2 regions of the Williamsia phyllosphaerae genome follow, and region 2 is predicted to be linked to the other one. Evidence: riboswitches for the same ligand, from Rfam matches in the RefSeq annotation. Region 2 holds a riboswitch; the other holds the start of a gene.
The links. A riboswitch is a leader RNA that binds a small molecule or an ion and turns the genes downstream of it on or off. The one in region 2 is predicted to bind cobalamin.
Positions count from the first base shown of each region.

Region 1: another riboswitch for cobalamin. It lies ahead of metE (5-methyltetrahydropteroyltriglutamate--homocysteine S-methyltransferase); the one in region 2 lies ahead of IEV93_RS22235 (FecCD family ABC transporter permease).

Region 1 is NZ_BMCS01000001.1:1,374,451-1,381,101, reverse strand. Features, by position in the region: gene IEV93_RS06440 (ATP-dependent DNA ligase) at 1-170, shown strand, start outside; gene IEV93_RS06435 (metallophosphoesterase) at 229-969, shown strand; gene IEV93_RS06430 (acyl-CoA dehydrogenase family protein) at 986-2,239, opposite strand; gene IEV93_RS06425 (TetR/AcrR family transcriptional regulator) at 2,329-2,946, opposite strand; gene IEV93_RS06420 (DUF2252 domain-containing protein) at 2,999-4,384, opposite strand; cobalamin riboswitch at 4,492-4,669, shown strand; gene metE (5-methyltetrahydropteroyltriglutamate--homocysteine S-methyltransferase) at 4,853-6,651, shown strand, end outside.
Region 2 is NZ_BMCS01000003.1:783,622-790,272, reverse strand. Features, by position in the region: gene IEV93_RS22245 (ABC transporter substrate-binding protein) at 1-173, opposite strand, end outside; gene IEV93_RS22240 (ABC transporter ATP-binding protein) at 170-964, opposite strand; gene IEV93_RS22235 (FecCD family ABC transporter permease) at 961-1,968, opposite strand; cobalamin riboswitch at 2,106-2,319, opposite strand; gene IEV93_RS22230 (ABC1 kinase family protein) at 2,358-3,749, opposite strand; gene IEV93_RS22225 (shikimate 5-dehydrogenase) at 3,914-4,729, shown strand; gene IEV93_RS22220 (LLM class flavin-dependent oxidoreductase) at 4,759-5,781, shown strand; gene IEV93_RS22215 (SIR2 family protein) at 5,797-6,651, opposite strand, start outside.

The DNA of each region.
Region 1 (6,651 bases), on a different contig from region 2:
AGACGTCGCCGTTCGTCGATCGGCTCGATCGGCCGGTCGAGCACGACGCGGTGTGGGTGCTGCCGAAGGTGGTCGCCGAGGTGCGCTTCATGGACTGGACCAGCACCGGTCACCTCCGCCACCCGAGCTGGCGGGGCATCCGCAGGGACAAATTGCCGGGGGATCTGTGATCATTGATCTTCACGCAGGAGTCGGGGAGGTCGGATCGGTGCAGTTCGGAGCAGTGCGGTGCTGACCGTCGCGCACATCAGCGACCTCCACTTCGACGGGGGTGAGCACAACCGCCGCCGCATCCAGGCCGTCCTCGACTACCTGGCGGTTCGGTCGGGGGCGATCGACGCGCTCGTGGTCACCGGGGACATCACCGACGAGGGCACGCCCGCCCAGTACGAGGAGGCCGCGGCGACGCTGCGGTCACCGATCCCGACGCTGATCATCCCGGGCAACCACGATCGGCGCGACGAGTTCGGGTACGGGCTGCTGGGCAGGCACACCCACGACAATCCCATCAATCGGGCCGAGGTCATCGCCGGCGCTCTGTTCCTGATGTGCGACAGTAGCGTTCCCGGACGCAACGACGGTTACCTCAGCAACGCGACGTTGGCATGGATGGACGAGCAGATCACCGCCGTGGGGCCGCAGATCCCGGTGTTCGTCTGCTTCCACCATCCGCCCGTGATGCTGCTGATGCCGTTCATGGACAACATCCGCCAACGCGGCGAGGAGCGGCTCGCGGCGGTCGCCGGCAAGCATCCCAACATCGTCGGATTCCTCTGCGGGCATGCGCACACCGGCGCCGTCACCAGCTTCGCCGGGCGCCCACTGTGTATCGCGCCGGGGGTGTCGTCGACACTGAACCTGCCGTGCGAGGGCGACGACATCGTCAACACGTCGCAGCCCGCGGGACTGGCCTTCCACACCCTCGACGGCTGGCGGATGATCACGCATTTCCGATCCGTCGTGGTCTGATCTCCCACGGGTGCGGTCAGCCGGTGACGTCGCGGCCGATCAGTCGGCGGGCGACGATCCACTGCTGGAGTTCGTTCGCGCCCTCGAAGATCTCGAGGATCTTCGCGTCGCGATACATCTCCTCGAGCCGGACCGACTCCCCGCTCTCCGAGACCTGTCGCGCGAAGCCCAGTGCACCGTGGATCTGGATGGCCTCACGGACGATGTCGTTGGCCAGCCTCGTCCCGTAGGCCTTGGCCATCGCCGCTTCGGGCTCCGCGCTGCGATCCCCACGGTCGAGCAGGGTGGCCGCCTTCTGATACAGCGTTCTGGCGCACTCGATCTCGGTCGCGCGCTGCGCCATGGTGAACTGCCAGTGCTGCATCGCCCCCAGCGGGGCACCGAAGACGTGTCGGGTGCGTAGCCGATCGACGGCGAGATCCAACGCCGCCTGGGCCACCCCGACGCCGGCTGCCCCGACACCGATCCGACCGCGGACCAGAGCCGACAACGCGACTCCCAGTCCGTCGCCCGCTGCGCCGAGCAGATTGGCGCGGGGAACGAGCACGTCGGTGAACACGATGTCGGCGGTGATCTGACCGCGGTGCCCCATCTTGAGGTCGGGGGTGCCGATGCGGATACCCGGTGACGACAGATCCACCAGCAGCATGGTGGCCCGATTGCTCCCGGATCCCGCACGCACCAGCACCGAGACCCAGCCGGCGACGACGCTGTTGGTGATCCACCGCTTCCGCCCGTTCACGACGAACCCGTCCGCGGTCTCCTCGGCCACCGTGCACATCCGTTCGGCGGTGAGATCGGAACTCGTGTCCGGTTCGGTGGTGGCGAACGAGAACGCCGTCGCGCCGCTGATCAACTCGGGTATCAGTCGTGCCCGCAGCTCCTCGGACGCGAAGGACAGCGTCTGGGGGACGAGGATGCACTGCCCGTCATAGACACCGGCCATCGACGACGAGTGATAGGCGATCTCCTCGGTGACGGTGCAGGTCCCGAGGATCGGGTGGTCCAGACCCCGTCCGTGTTCGGAGTCGAACGGCACCGCGAACAACCCCTCGTCGGCGAGGCCTCGGAAGGCCTCCCACGGAAAACTGTCCACCGACTCCTCGCGTTCGCCGATCTCGCGGGCGAACGGGACGAGTCGCTTCTCGACGGCGGCCCGCGCCTCGGCTCGCAGGTCGACGATCTCATCGGGGAGCCACACGTCGTGGGTCATGGTGTCCTGCGTGCGCGGGACCCGCCTACGGACCTCGGCGGCTGTGGTCGCTGTCATGGACGTTCTCCTTCGAGGAGGGGTGGGCGGACTCACTTACAGTCACGGTTGACCGTAAGTGAACCAGAACTCCTGCCAGAGGTCGAGGATCAGTCGTCGAGCAGACGGTGCGCTGTCTGCCGCCAGAGCACGAGGTGGGGATCACCGTCCGGATCCCGCCGCTCGATCGCGTAGGTCAGGGCGACGCCTCGCATGCTGGTGAAGAGCAGCTCTCGCACGTCACCGAAGGCGGGATGGCTGCTGTGCCGGGGACCGAACATGGTGGCGACGACGACCTGGATCGCACGACCGAGTCGATGCTCGGATCTGTCGAGTTCGCCCCGCAGGTCGTCATTCGTCCTCGCCGCCGACCACAGCTCCATCGCCGCCCAGAAGTAGGGCTGACGAAAGGTCCGCCACAGGGAGTCCACGGCGACGTCGATGCGATCGCCGATCGTTCGTTCTTCGATGAACCACTGTTCCATCTCATCGATGCGCTCGATGGCCAGATGTTCGGCAGCGGCCACGAGAAGTGCGTCACGAGAGGGAAAGTGATGCAGCAACCTCCCCCGGGACACCCCGGCGAGCGCCTGGATCGTGACGGTGGTCGTGTCGGCGTACCCGTTGCGGACCAGCGACTCGACCGCCGCGTCAAGGATGAGGGTGCGGCTGTCGGCGCGACGCTCCCGCTGCGTCCGCCGCACGGGATCGGGGGTCGCCTGCGTCATCCGTGGAGGCTATCCGCGGCGCAATCGACGGTCAACGATGACCGCACCCGGGTCAGATCGCGCCCGACGCGGCCGCTGCGAGGAAGTCCGCGTAATCGCGGTCGACCTGATCGGCGTAACCGATGGACCAGCGGGCGACGGCCCGATCCACGCTGTTCTTCTTGCCGAGATAGCCCGCGATCTGACCGAACGCCGGACTCTGGCTGTGCGACCGCGCCAGGAGCCGAGCGCACAGACGCCCGTAGCGCCGTAGTTCCCGTGCGCTGAGGTCGGTGGCGTCGATCGACCCCTTCATGTCGCGGAACTGTCGCCAGTAGAACGCGCCCTCCGACGTCGCCGTCCACCCGAGGAACGGATCGGAGTTCGCCTGCAGCACATGTGCACTCGCCACCACTCGGACGGCGTCGCGGGCGAAGGCCGGGGTGTGCTCGGTCTCGGGGATCACATCGGTCCGGCCACCACTGGTCTCCAGGACCGACGGCGCGGCCTGCTTGAGCTGCAACACCATCGGCTCCCTCGACGGACCCTCCAACAGCACGATCAGCGCGATGTTGCCGATGGATCCGACGCCGACGACCCGCCGTGCGACGTCGACGATCTCGAACTGCGACAGCAACAGCGCGACATCGGTGCGCACCGAGGCGAGGTAGTGCGTGAAGATCTCGTCGACGCGCTGCCCGGCGAGTTCCACCCGGCTCGGATCCTGCGCCGAGAGCGGTACGACGATCGGGGGATCCGGGGTGATGCGCCGACGCCCGTCGGCACCGACCTCGGTGATCTTGTCGACTATCGACGCAGCAGTTCGCCTGCGCGCCTTGACCAGTGCCTCCTCGATGACATCGGCGACCGATCCGCCCGCTGTGTCGGCGAGTTCCTCGGCGTCGACCGAGGTGTAGTACCGATCGATCACCGACTCCGAGGCCGCGCTGCGGATCGCCGATCGGTATCCCTCGACGACCTCCTCGGCCAGTTCGCGTTGGTCGTCGCGATCGGCACCGTCGGCCCGGGCGCACAGCACCGCGCTGACGGCGAGGCGTTTCAGGTCCCATTCCCACGGTCCGACCCCGGACTCGTCGAAGTCGTTCAGGTCGAACAGGATCCGACGCTCTGGACTCGCGTAGAAACCGAAGTTGCCCAGGTGCGCATCACCGCTGATGACCACGTCCACACCGGTGACCGGCGAGGCGGCGAGGTCGCCGGCCATGATGTCGGCCGTCGCACGGTAGAACGCGAACGGCGACTCACTCATCCGCGCGATCCGCAGCGGGATGAGCTCGGGGATCCGGCCCGCATGTTGCGCCCGGACGAGTGACACCAGGTCACGGTCGTAGGCGGGCACATCGGCCAGCGCCGAGCGGGGCAGGACGTCTCGGACGGACTTTCCCAACGCGACGGCGGCGTCGTGGTCGTGACGCTCGAGAAAGTGATGGAAAGGCATGCCTGGATGCTATCGGTGGTCCGATGGGCGTACTGTCGCGATCGCAGCTGGTCTGCCGTACGAGTGACGCCCAGGAGCCCCTGAGTCCGTCGTGCGGCATCGAGCGCGGTCATCGCCAAGGCGATGACCGGGCGAGAGGGAACCCGGTGAGAATCCGGGACTGTCCCGCAGCGGTGAGTGGGAACGACCGCCGACATGAGCACTGGTGGGTCCGCGTGAGCGGAGCCGCTGGGAAGCGTCGGCCACTAGGCCAGAGTTCTGTGCCCACGAGTCCGAAGACCTGCCAACTGTGCCGGGTGCGCCGCACCCGGCGGATCATCGCCTCGTGGACTGGGCGTGTGACCGCAAGAGTCGTGCCGTGCCCTCTCACGGGGTCGGATCGTCGCGTGCCATCGGTACGCGACCGGCTCGTCGGTACCACGTTCTTTGGTGATGTCCATCCGCACGCACCGAAGGATCTGCACGTACATGACTGGTACACCTTTCACCGCAACAACTCTGGGCTCCGCACGAATCGGGCCGAAGAGGCAGCTCAAACGTGCGATCGAGTCGTACTGGGCGGGACGCACCGACCAGACCCAGCTGCACGCACTGGCCACCGACCTCCGACGCGACGGTCTGCAGAAGTTGCATACCGCCGGACTGGACTCGGTCCCGGTGAACACCTTCTCGTTCTACGACCAGATGCTCGACACGGCCGTCCTGCTCGGCGCACTGCCACCCCGGGTCGCCGGGATCGCCGACGACCTGGATCGCTACTTCGCGGCCGCCCGGGGAACCGGACGGATCGCACCGCTGGAGATGACGAAGTGGTTCGACACGAACTACCACTACCTCGTCCCGGAGATCTCCGCGTCCACCGAGTTCTCGCTGAACCCGGGCAAGGTGCTCGGTGAGCTCGACGAGGCTCTCTCGCTGGGCATCCCGGCCCGGCCGGTCATCATCGGACCGATCACGTTCCTGCTGCTGAGCAAGGCGGTCGACGACGGTGGCGCCCCGATTGGCCGGCTCGACGAAGTGATCCCGCTGTACCGCGAGCTGCTGTCGACACTGCGATCTGCGGGCGCCGAGTGGGTGCAGATCGACGAGCCCGCCCTGGTCACCGACCTGCACGACGACCCGGCCGGACTCGCGTCACGCGTCTATGGCGAACTCGGCAGCGCGACCGACCGCCCGGCGATCCTCGTCGCGAGCTACTTCGGCGACCTGCGCGACGCACTGCCCGCACTGGCGGCCACCGACGTCGAGGGCATCGCGCTCGACCTGGTCCGCGGCACCGCCGACGCGGTCGCCACGGTGCCGACGTTGACGTCGAAGCTCCTCGTCGCCGGCGTCGTCAACGGCCGCAACATCTGGCGCAACGACCTGTCGGCGTCGTTGGCGACGCTGGCCACCCTGTTGGGTTCGGCTGCGTCGGTGGCGGTGTCGACCTCCTGCTCGACGCTGCATGTCCCGTACAGCCTCGACCCGGAGACCGAGCTCGACGACACTCTGCGGAGTTGGCTCGCGTTCGGAGAGGAGAAGGTCGCCGAGGTGGTCACCCTGGCCACCGCGCTGCGCGACGGACGCGAATCGGTCAGCACGACACTGGATGACTGCTCGCAGGCGTTGGCCGCGCGGCGGTCGGATCCCCGCGTGCACGACGACCGCGTCCGTGAGCAGGTGGCGGAGGCATTGCGCGCAGGGATCGCCCGTGGGCCGTCGGCCGACCGTCGGACGGCGCAGAACGAGCGGTTGAACCTGCCCGAGGTGCCCACGACCACCATCGGGTCCTACCCGCAGACGTCGGCGATCCGGCTCGCGCGAGCGGCGCTGCGCAAGAACGAGATCGGCGTCGCCGAGTACGAGCAGCGGATGCGCGACGAGGTCGCGAGCGTGATCGCGTTGCAGGAGGACCTGGGACTCGACGTCCTCGTGCACGGCGAGCCCGAACGCAACGACATGGTCCAGTACTTCGCCGAGCAGCTCGACGGGTTCTTCGCCACCGAGAACGGGTGGGTGCAGTCCTACGGGACGCGCTGCGTGCGTCCGCCGATCCTCTACGGCGACGTCCGCAGGCCGCACGCGATGACAGTGGCTTGGATCGACTACGCGCAGTCGCTCACCGATCGTCCGGTCAAGGGCATGCTGACCGGACCGGTGACCATCCTGGCGTGGTCGTTCGTCCGCGACGATCAGCCGTTGGCGGACAGCGCCAATCAGATCGCGGTCGCGATCCGCGCCGAGACCGTCGACCTAGAGGCCGCAGGCATCGGCATCATCCAGGT
Region 2 (6,651 bases):
AGCGCACGGCTCGGATTCGACGGCACCGACAGCGGCCCCGAGCAATTCGAGACCTCGACCTTCGCGTCCGCACCGGACGACGGCGAGGCGTTCTCGACCTCGGCACCGCAGCCGCTGATCACCAACGCCGCCGCCACGGCGCACACCACGCCGCCGAATGTGGATGTCTTCATGGGTGGAACCCTTCGTCGAAGATGATCTGAGGAACTGAAGTGCGCGGATGGGGGACGACGTGAGCGCCGATCCCGAACCATTTCTCGATGGCGGCGACGGTCAACACCTCGGCCGGTGTGCCCTGCAGCACGATCCGACCGTCGAAGACGACGGCGAGATCGGTACAGAACTGGGCGGCGACGTTCAGGTCGTGCAGGGCCGCGATGACGGTGACACCACGGTCGCGTGCCGCACGCATCACGGCGTACTGATGCTTCACGTCGAGGTGGTTGGTCGGCTCGTCGAGCACCAGGATCGGCGTCTGTTGCGCGAACGCCCGCGCCACGAGGACACGCTGCGCCTCACCGCCGGACAGCTCGCTGAACAGCCGGTGACGTAGATCGGTGGCCCCGGCGTCCTCCTCCGCGCGGGCGCAGATCAGCTCGTCCTCGGTCGACATCGACTGCAGCAGGCGCACGTGGGGGAGCCGGCCGGTGCGGATGACCTCGGCGACGGTGAAATCGAGGAACATCGTCGAGGACTGTGTCAGCGCGGCGACCTGACGAGCGTTCTCCCGAAGGGAGCTCGCGCCCACCCGCCGGCCGTTGATCGTGACGTCGCCGCTCGTTGGCTTCAACGCCCGGTACAGACATCGCAGCACCGTCGACTTGCCGCTGCCGTTGGGTCCGATGAAACCGAAGAAGCGTCCCGTCTCCACCGACATCGTCAGGTCGTGCACGATCTGGGTGCCGCCCAGGCGCACCGATACTTCGGAGTAGTCAATTGCGGATCGGTAGTCGGGACCGCTCATGGCGACACCGTCCGGGTCCGCCTGCGCATCAGCAGGATGAACGTCGGCACACCGACCGCGGCGGTGATCGCGCCGATGGGCAGCTCGTAGGGCGGGACCAGGGTGCGCGAGATGATGTCGGCGACCACGACGAACAACGCTCCGAGCAGCGGGCAGAGCACCAGGACCCGCCGGTGGTCGGCGCCGACCAGCAACCGGGTGACGTGCGGCATGATCAGCCCGACGAATCCGATTGCGCCGCAAACCGAGACGATCACGCCGACGATGATCGCCGACGCCACGAACAGTCCGAGACGGAACCGTCCGGCGTCGATGCCGAGGCTCGCCGACACATCGTCGCCCATCGACAGTGCGTCGAGGTGGCGGGCCACGGCGACAGCGAGCACCACGCCCACGACGGAGACCACGCCGACCAACCAGACCGAATGCCAACTGGCGGCGGCGAGGCTGCCGAGCAACCAGAACATCACGCTGCGGGCCGCGTCACCGGCCGGCGCGAGGAACACCAGGACGGTCGTGACGGCCGAGAAGCCGTATCCCAGTGCGGTGCCCATGAGGACGAGGCGCAGTGGTTCGAGTCCGGATGAGGTCCGGGCCAGCATGAACACGATGACGGTGGCGAGCAGTGCGCCCAGGAACGCCGCCGAGGGCAGTGCGTAGAGCCCCAATCCGCCCAGAGCACCGAACAGCACGACCGCGGTGGCGCCGACCGACGCACCCGAGGAGATCCCGAGGATGTAGGGGTCGGCCAGGGCGTTGCGCACGACGGCCTGCACGATCACGCCGACCGTGCTCAGTCCGGCGCCGACGACGATGGACGTGAGCACCCGGGGGAGTCGTGAATCGACCACGATGCGATAGTCCGGGGCGTCCGCGCCGGTGATGACGCCGCCGGACAGCTCGGCCCACAGGTAGCGCAGGGTCGCCGACGGGGCGATGTGCACGCTGCCGACGACCAGACCGAGAACAGATGCGCCGACCAGCGCGAACAGAGCGAGCGCCATGAAGACGGCAAGGCGGCGTCGCTGCGTCTGCACCGCGGGCCCTTTCCGTCGAACGCGGAAAAGGGGTGCGGGCAGCCATGAGTCACTCACGCGCCGCACCGACCATGTCCCACGAGGTCGATGAGCGGTCGTGTCGGTCGACACGACCAACGGCGGCAGGTCTTCGGACTCTCGGGCACGGCATCGTGTGATGCCACCTACCAGCGACTGCTTCCCGGCCCAGGGCCAGTGCGTGTTGTCGCGTCGTTCCCGATCACCGCTGCGGGGCAGTTCCGGACTGTCACCGGATTCCCTCTTACGGCGCTCCGATCGAACTTCCGACCAGAGCACGCCGACGTCGGGAGTGAACCTACATCACGAACCGGGCACGCTCGGCGTCGTGGGTTGCGTCAGCGTGTGGGGGTGTCCTCGTTGAGCATGTTCTTCATGAACATGAACAGCTCCTTGTCGGTGAGAGCACGCCATTGCGGGGCAAGCAGTTTCATGTACTTCTCGACGTAGAGCAGCTGCTTGCCGACCAGCACGAGCTCTCGGGGGAGCTTGAGGTCGTACGCCTTGGCCAGCGCGGCGAGCTGGCTGCCGAGCGCGGTGTAGGACATCCCGCCGAGGTCCTTGCCGGCGAGGGGAGCGGTGAATCGACGCATGTCCTTGGCGCCCTCGCGGGTGCCACCGGGTTTGCGCACCGCGCCGAGGGTGAACAGGGCTCGACCGGCTGCTTCGTAGTCGTTGCGCAGGAACAGGTCTCCGACGAGGCGCCGCATGATGCGTCGGGTGCGCGGATCGAAGCGACCCACGATGCCGAAGTCGATCAGGACCAGTCGACCTTTCTCGTCGACGAGGACGTTGCCCGCGTGGAGGTCTCCGTGGAAGGTGCCGCCGTGGAACGCGGACTCCAGAAACGACAGCAACAGCGTGCGGACGATGTCGGTGCCGTCATGTCCGGCGGCGCGGATTGCGCGGGCGTCGTCGATGCGCAGCGCGTCGACGTACTCCATCGTGAGCACCTCGCGGGTGGTGAACTCGTGATGGACCTTCGGCACGCGGACCCGGTCGGCCAGAGGTGTGCCCGCAAGACCGGCGACGAAGTCGTCCATTGCCTGGGCCTCGTTGCGGAAATCGACCTCCGCGGCCAGACCGGTGGCGAAGTCGTCGACGACGTCCGACGCACTGAGCATGCGGCCGTACGGCGAGAGCTCGACGAGCTGGGCGACCCGTTCGAGGATGGCGACATCGGCGGCCAGTCGCGTTGTGATCCCGGGGCGCTGCACCTTGACCACGACGCGCTCGCCGGTGTGCAGCGTCGCGGTATGGACCTGCGCGATGGAGGCGGACGCGATGGGCGCCGGGTCGAAGTCGGCGAACACGGTCGACGGGGAGGCGCCGAGTGCGGCGGTGAGGACGGCATCGATCACCTCGGGTGCGGCGGGTGCGACCCGGTCGAGGAGGGTCTCGAACTCGCGCGAGAGGGTCGGGGTGAAGACACCGGGGCTCGATGCGATGAGCTGTCCGAGCTTCACGTAGGTAGGCCCGAGGCGCTCGAAGACATCGCGCACCTCACGCGCCGCGCGGGGCGCCACGGACTGTGACGGTCGGTAGCCGACCGCGAACTCGGTGACCCCGCGTGCGATCTGGAAGGCGGTCGCGCCCACGCGTCGGACCTCGGCCACCGGTGACACGTGTGGCAACCGGGACGGCTCGGCGAGTGTGCCGTGTGCCACCTCGATCGCGCTTGTGTCGGTGTCGGCGCTGGTGGGAACGGGTTCGGGCAACGGTGAGGTCATTTTCTCGGGTCGCATCGGGGACAGATGGGGTCGTCCGATCGTACGGACGCATCGACCGATGGTTCCGTTGAACGCAGCATCCGTCAAACGGCTCGGCGACTTTTGTGATCGATTCGAGCGACTCACCGACCCGTGAAGGATCCGACACAGGAAAGATGGCCCGTATGCCGATTCTGAACAAGGACACGACCGTGTGCATCTCGCTGTCGGGCAGGCCCTCGAACATCGGGACCCGATTCCACAACTTCCTCTACGAGGAACTGGGCCTGGATTTCGTCTACAAGGCGTTCGCCACCGACGACATCGAGGGCGCGATCCGTGGGGTACGGGCTCTCGGGTTCCGCGGTTGCTCGGTGTCGATGCCGTTCAAGGAGGAGGTTATCGCTCTCGTCGACGACATCGAGCCGTCGGCGGCGGCGATCGAGTCGGTGAACACCATCGTCAACGACGGCGGTCGGCTCACGGCGTCGAACACCGACTTCGAGGCGGTCGCGACCCTCATCGACGACCACGAGCTGGACACTGCGCTGCCCGTGCTGGTCCGCGGATCGGGTGGGATGGCCAAAGCCGTCGTCGCGGCGTTCCGGCACGCCGGCTTCGACGACCTCACCTTGCTGGCCCGCAACGAGGCCGCCGGTTCGGCTCTCGCGGACAAATACGGCTACCGGTGGGTCGCAGACGACCCGGCTCCCGGTCCCGGCGTGATCGTCAACGTCACGCCCGTGGGTATGAACGGCCCCGAAGCCGACGAACTGTCGTTCTCCACCGAACACGTTCGTGCCGCCGACGTCGTGTTCGACGTCGTCGCGTTCCCGCCCGAGACACCCCTGATCCGTGAGGCGCGCGCCGCGCGCAAACCCGTGATCACCGGTGCCGACGTGATCGCCTTGCAGGCCGCCCGGCAATTCGAGCGCTACACGGGTGTGTCGATCACCCCGGATCAGATCGCGCGAGCGTCCGATTTCTCGCGGTGGGAGTGATCGGGTGACGACGACAGAGAGGATCAACCATGCCGCGTAGAGGTGAGCCGCTGACCAAGCTCGGCTTCCTGACCATCGGACGGTTCGACGAGGCGTCGCCGCGCGAGGGGCATCTCGAGACCATCGAAGTGATCCAACGGGCCGAGGACCTCGGTTTCGACAGCGTGTGGCTGCGTGACCGGCACCTGCAGTTCGGGATCTCCTCCCCGGTGGCGGTGATGGCCGCTGCGGCGATGAAGACCAGTCGGATCGAGCTGGGTACGGCGGTCATCCCGCTGGGTCTGGAGAACCCCTTCCGACTCGCAGAGGACCTGGCGACGGTGGATCTCCTGTCCGACGGCCGCGTCAACCCAGGCGTCTCGGTGGGGACACCGATGCGGTACGACGACTACAAGGCGGCGCTGTACCCCGACACCCATGACGTGGAGGATTTTTCGAAGGAACGCGTCCTGCGGTTGCTGCACTGCCTGCGGGGCGATCCGGTCAGTCCCTTCGAGGGAACGGTCGGCATCGAGAACTTCTCCCGTCGCGTGCAGCCGCACTCGCCCGGTCTCGTCGACCGCGTCTGGTACGGCGGTGGTCTGAGCTCGGCGATCTGGGCCGGGCAGCAGCAGCTGAACTATCTGACGTCGTCGGTGGTGACCAGCGAGGGAAGTGATTCCGCGGATTTCGCGACCATCCAGGGCGAGCAAATCGACGCCTACCTCGCCAGCCACCCGGACCCGGCCCGCGCCCGCGTCTCGCAGGGATTGGTCGTCATCCCCACCGACACCGCGACGCCCGATCAGATCCGGCGCTACCAGGACTACGCCGAGTCGCGTTTCGAACGGACCCTCACCCCGCAGGGTCCGCGCAAGATGCTCTTCGCGCCCGATCTTGTCGGACCGTCCGACGAACTCGCCGAGAAGCTCTACGCCCACGCCGGCTTCCAACGCGCCTCGGAAGTCGCCTTCGCACTGCCGTTCTCGTTCGAACCGGCCGACTACGTCCAGATCATCTCCGACATGGCGACCCACCTCGGGCCTGCCCTCGGCTGGACACCGAGTGCATGACCAAGCCTTGTGCAGTCAGCCCGCCTCGTGGGGTGTGGGGCCACCGAGTTCGGTGATGAGGTTCTGAACAAATTTCCACCCGGTACTCCGGCGGGCAGGGTCGTTGGCTGGGAGGGCCACCAACTCGGCCAACAGGTCGCGTAGCCGCGTGTTGTCAGGGTCTTCAGCGAGTAGGTCCTCGTAGTTCGGGTCCAGCAAGTAGGAGTGTGATCCGTCGCTGTGTTGCGACGCGGCCCACGAGATCCGGTCGAGGAAGATCTCCAAGGTTCGCGCAGCGTCTTTGTCGTTCTGGCCGGGCGACATCGCGACTGTGCGAAAGTCCGGATGCGTGGAGACTGCACCGGGATGTAGGGCGAGGATGGTGGCGAAGTCATTCTTCGTCTCGTGTGACGCCAGTTCGCGAACGGTCCGAACTCGGTCGGCCGACTCGACGAAATCGGGATCCCCCATGCTGTAGCCCACGAACATCAGGTGGCTGGTCATCAACAACGACTCGACCACCGCGTGCAGTGCCCCACGTTGCTCTGTGAGAACTGTGTAGTCGTCGGACGTGATGACAATCGTTGCGGGGTCGGCGACATCGCCGTGGATTTTCAGAAGCCAGGGTTTGGGTTGGGCGGCCAGCTCACGAGTCAGAACTTGGAAACGATCGACGCCCAACGTCGTGGTCAGCGCAGCTTCATAAGCGGTGTCGTAATTTGTTGTCACGGCCTGGCGTACGCCGAGTCCGGCAAGGAGTAGGTGTGCCGGAGCGACTCCCATCGTCTCCAGCCTCTCGGCAACTGTCTTGTGAAACTCGACGTGGCCCAGTTCGTCTGCGATCTCCTGCGCGATTTCCGGAGCCTCTGTGGGCGAAAATCGTTTGGGCTG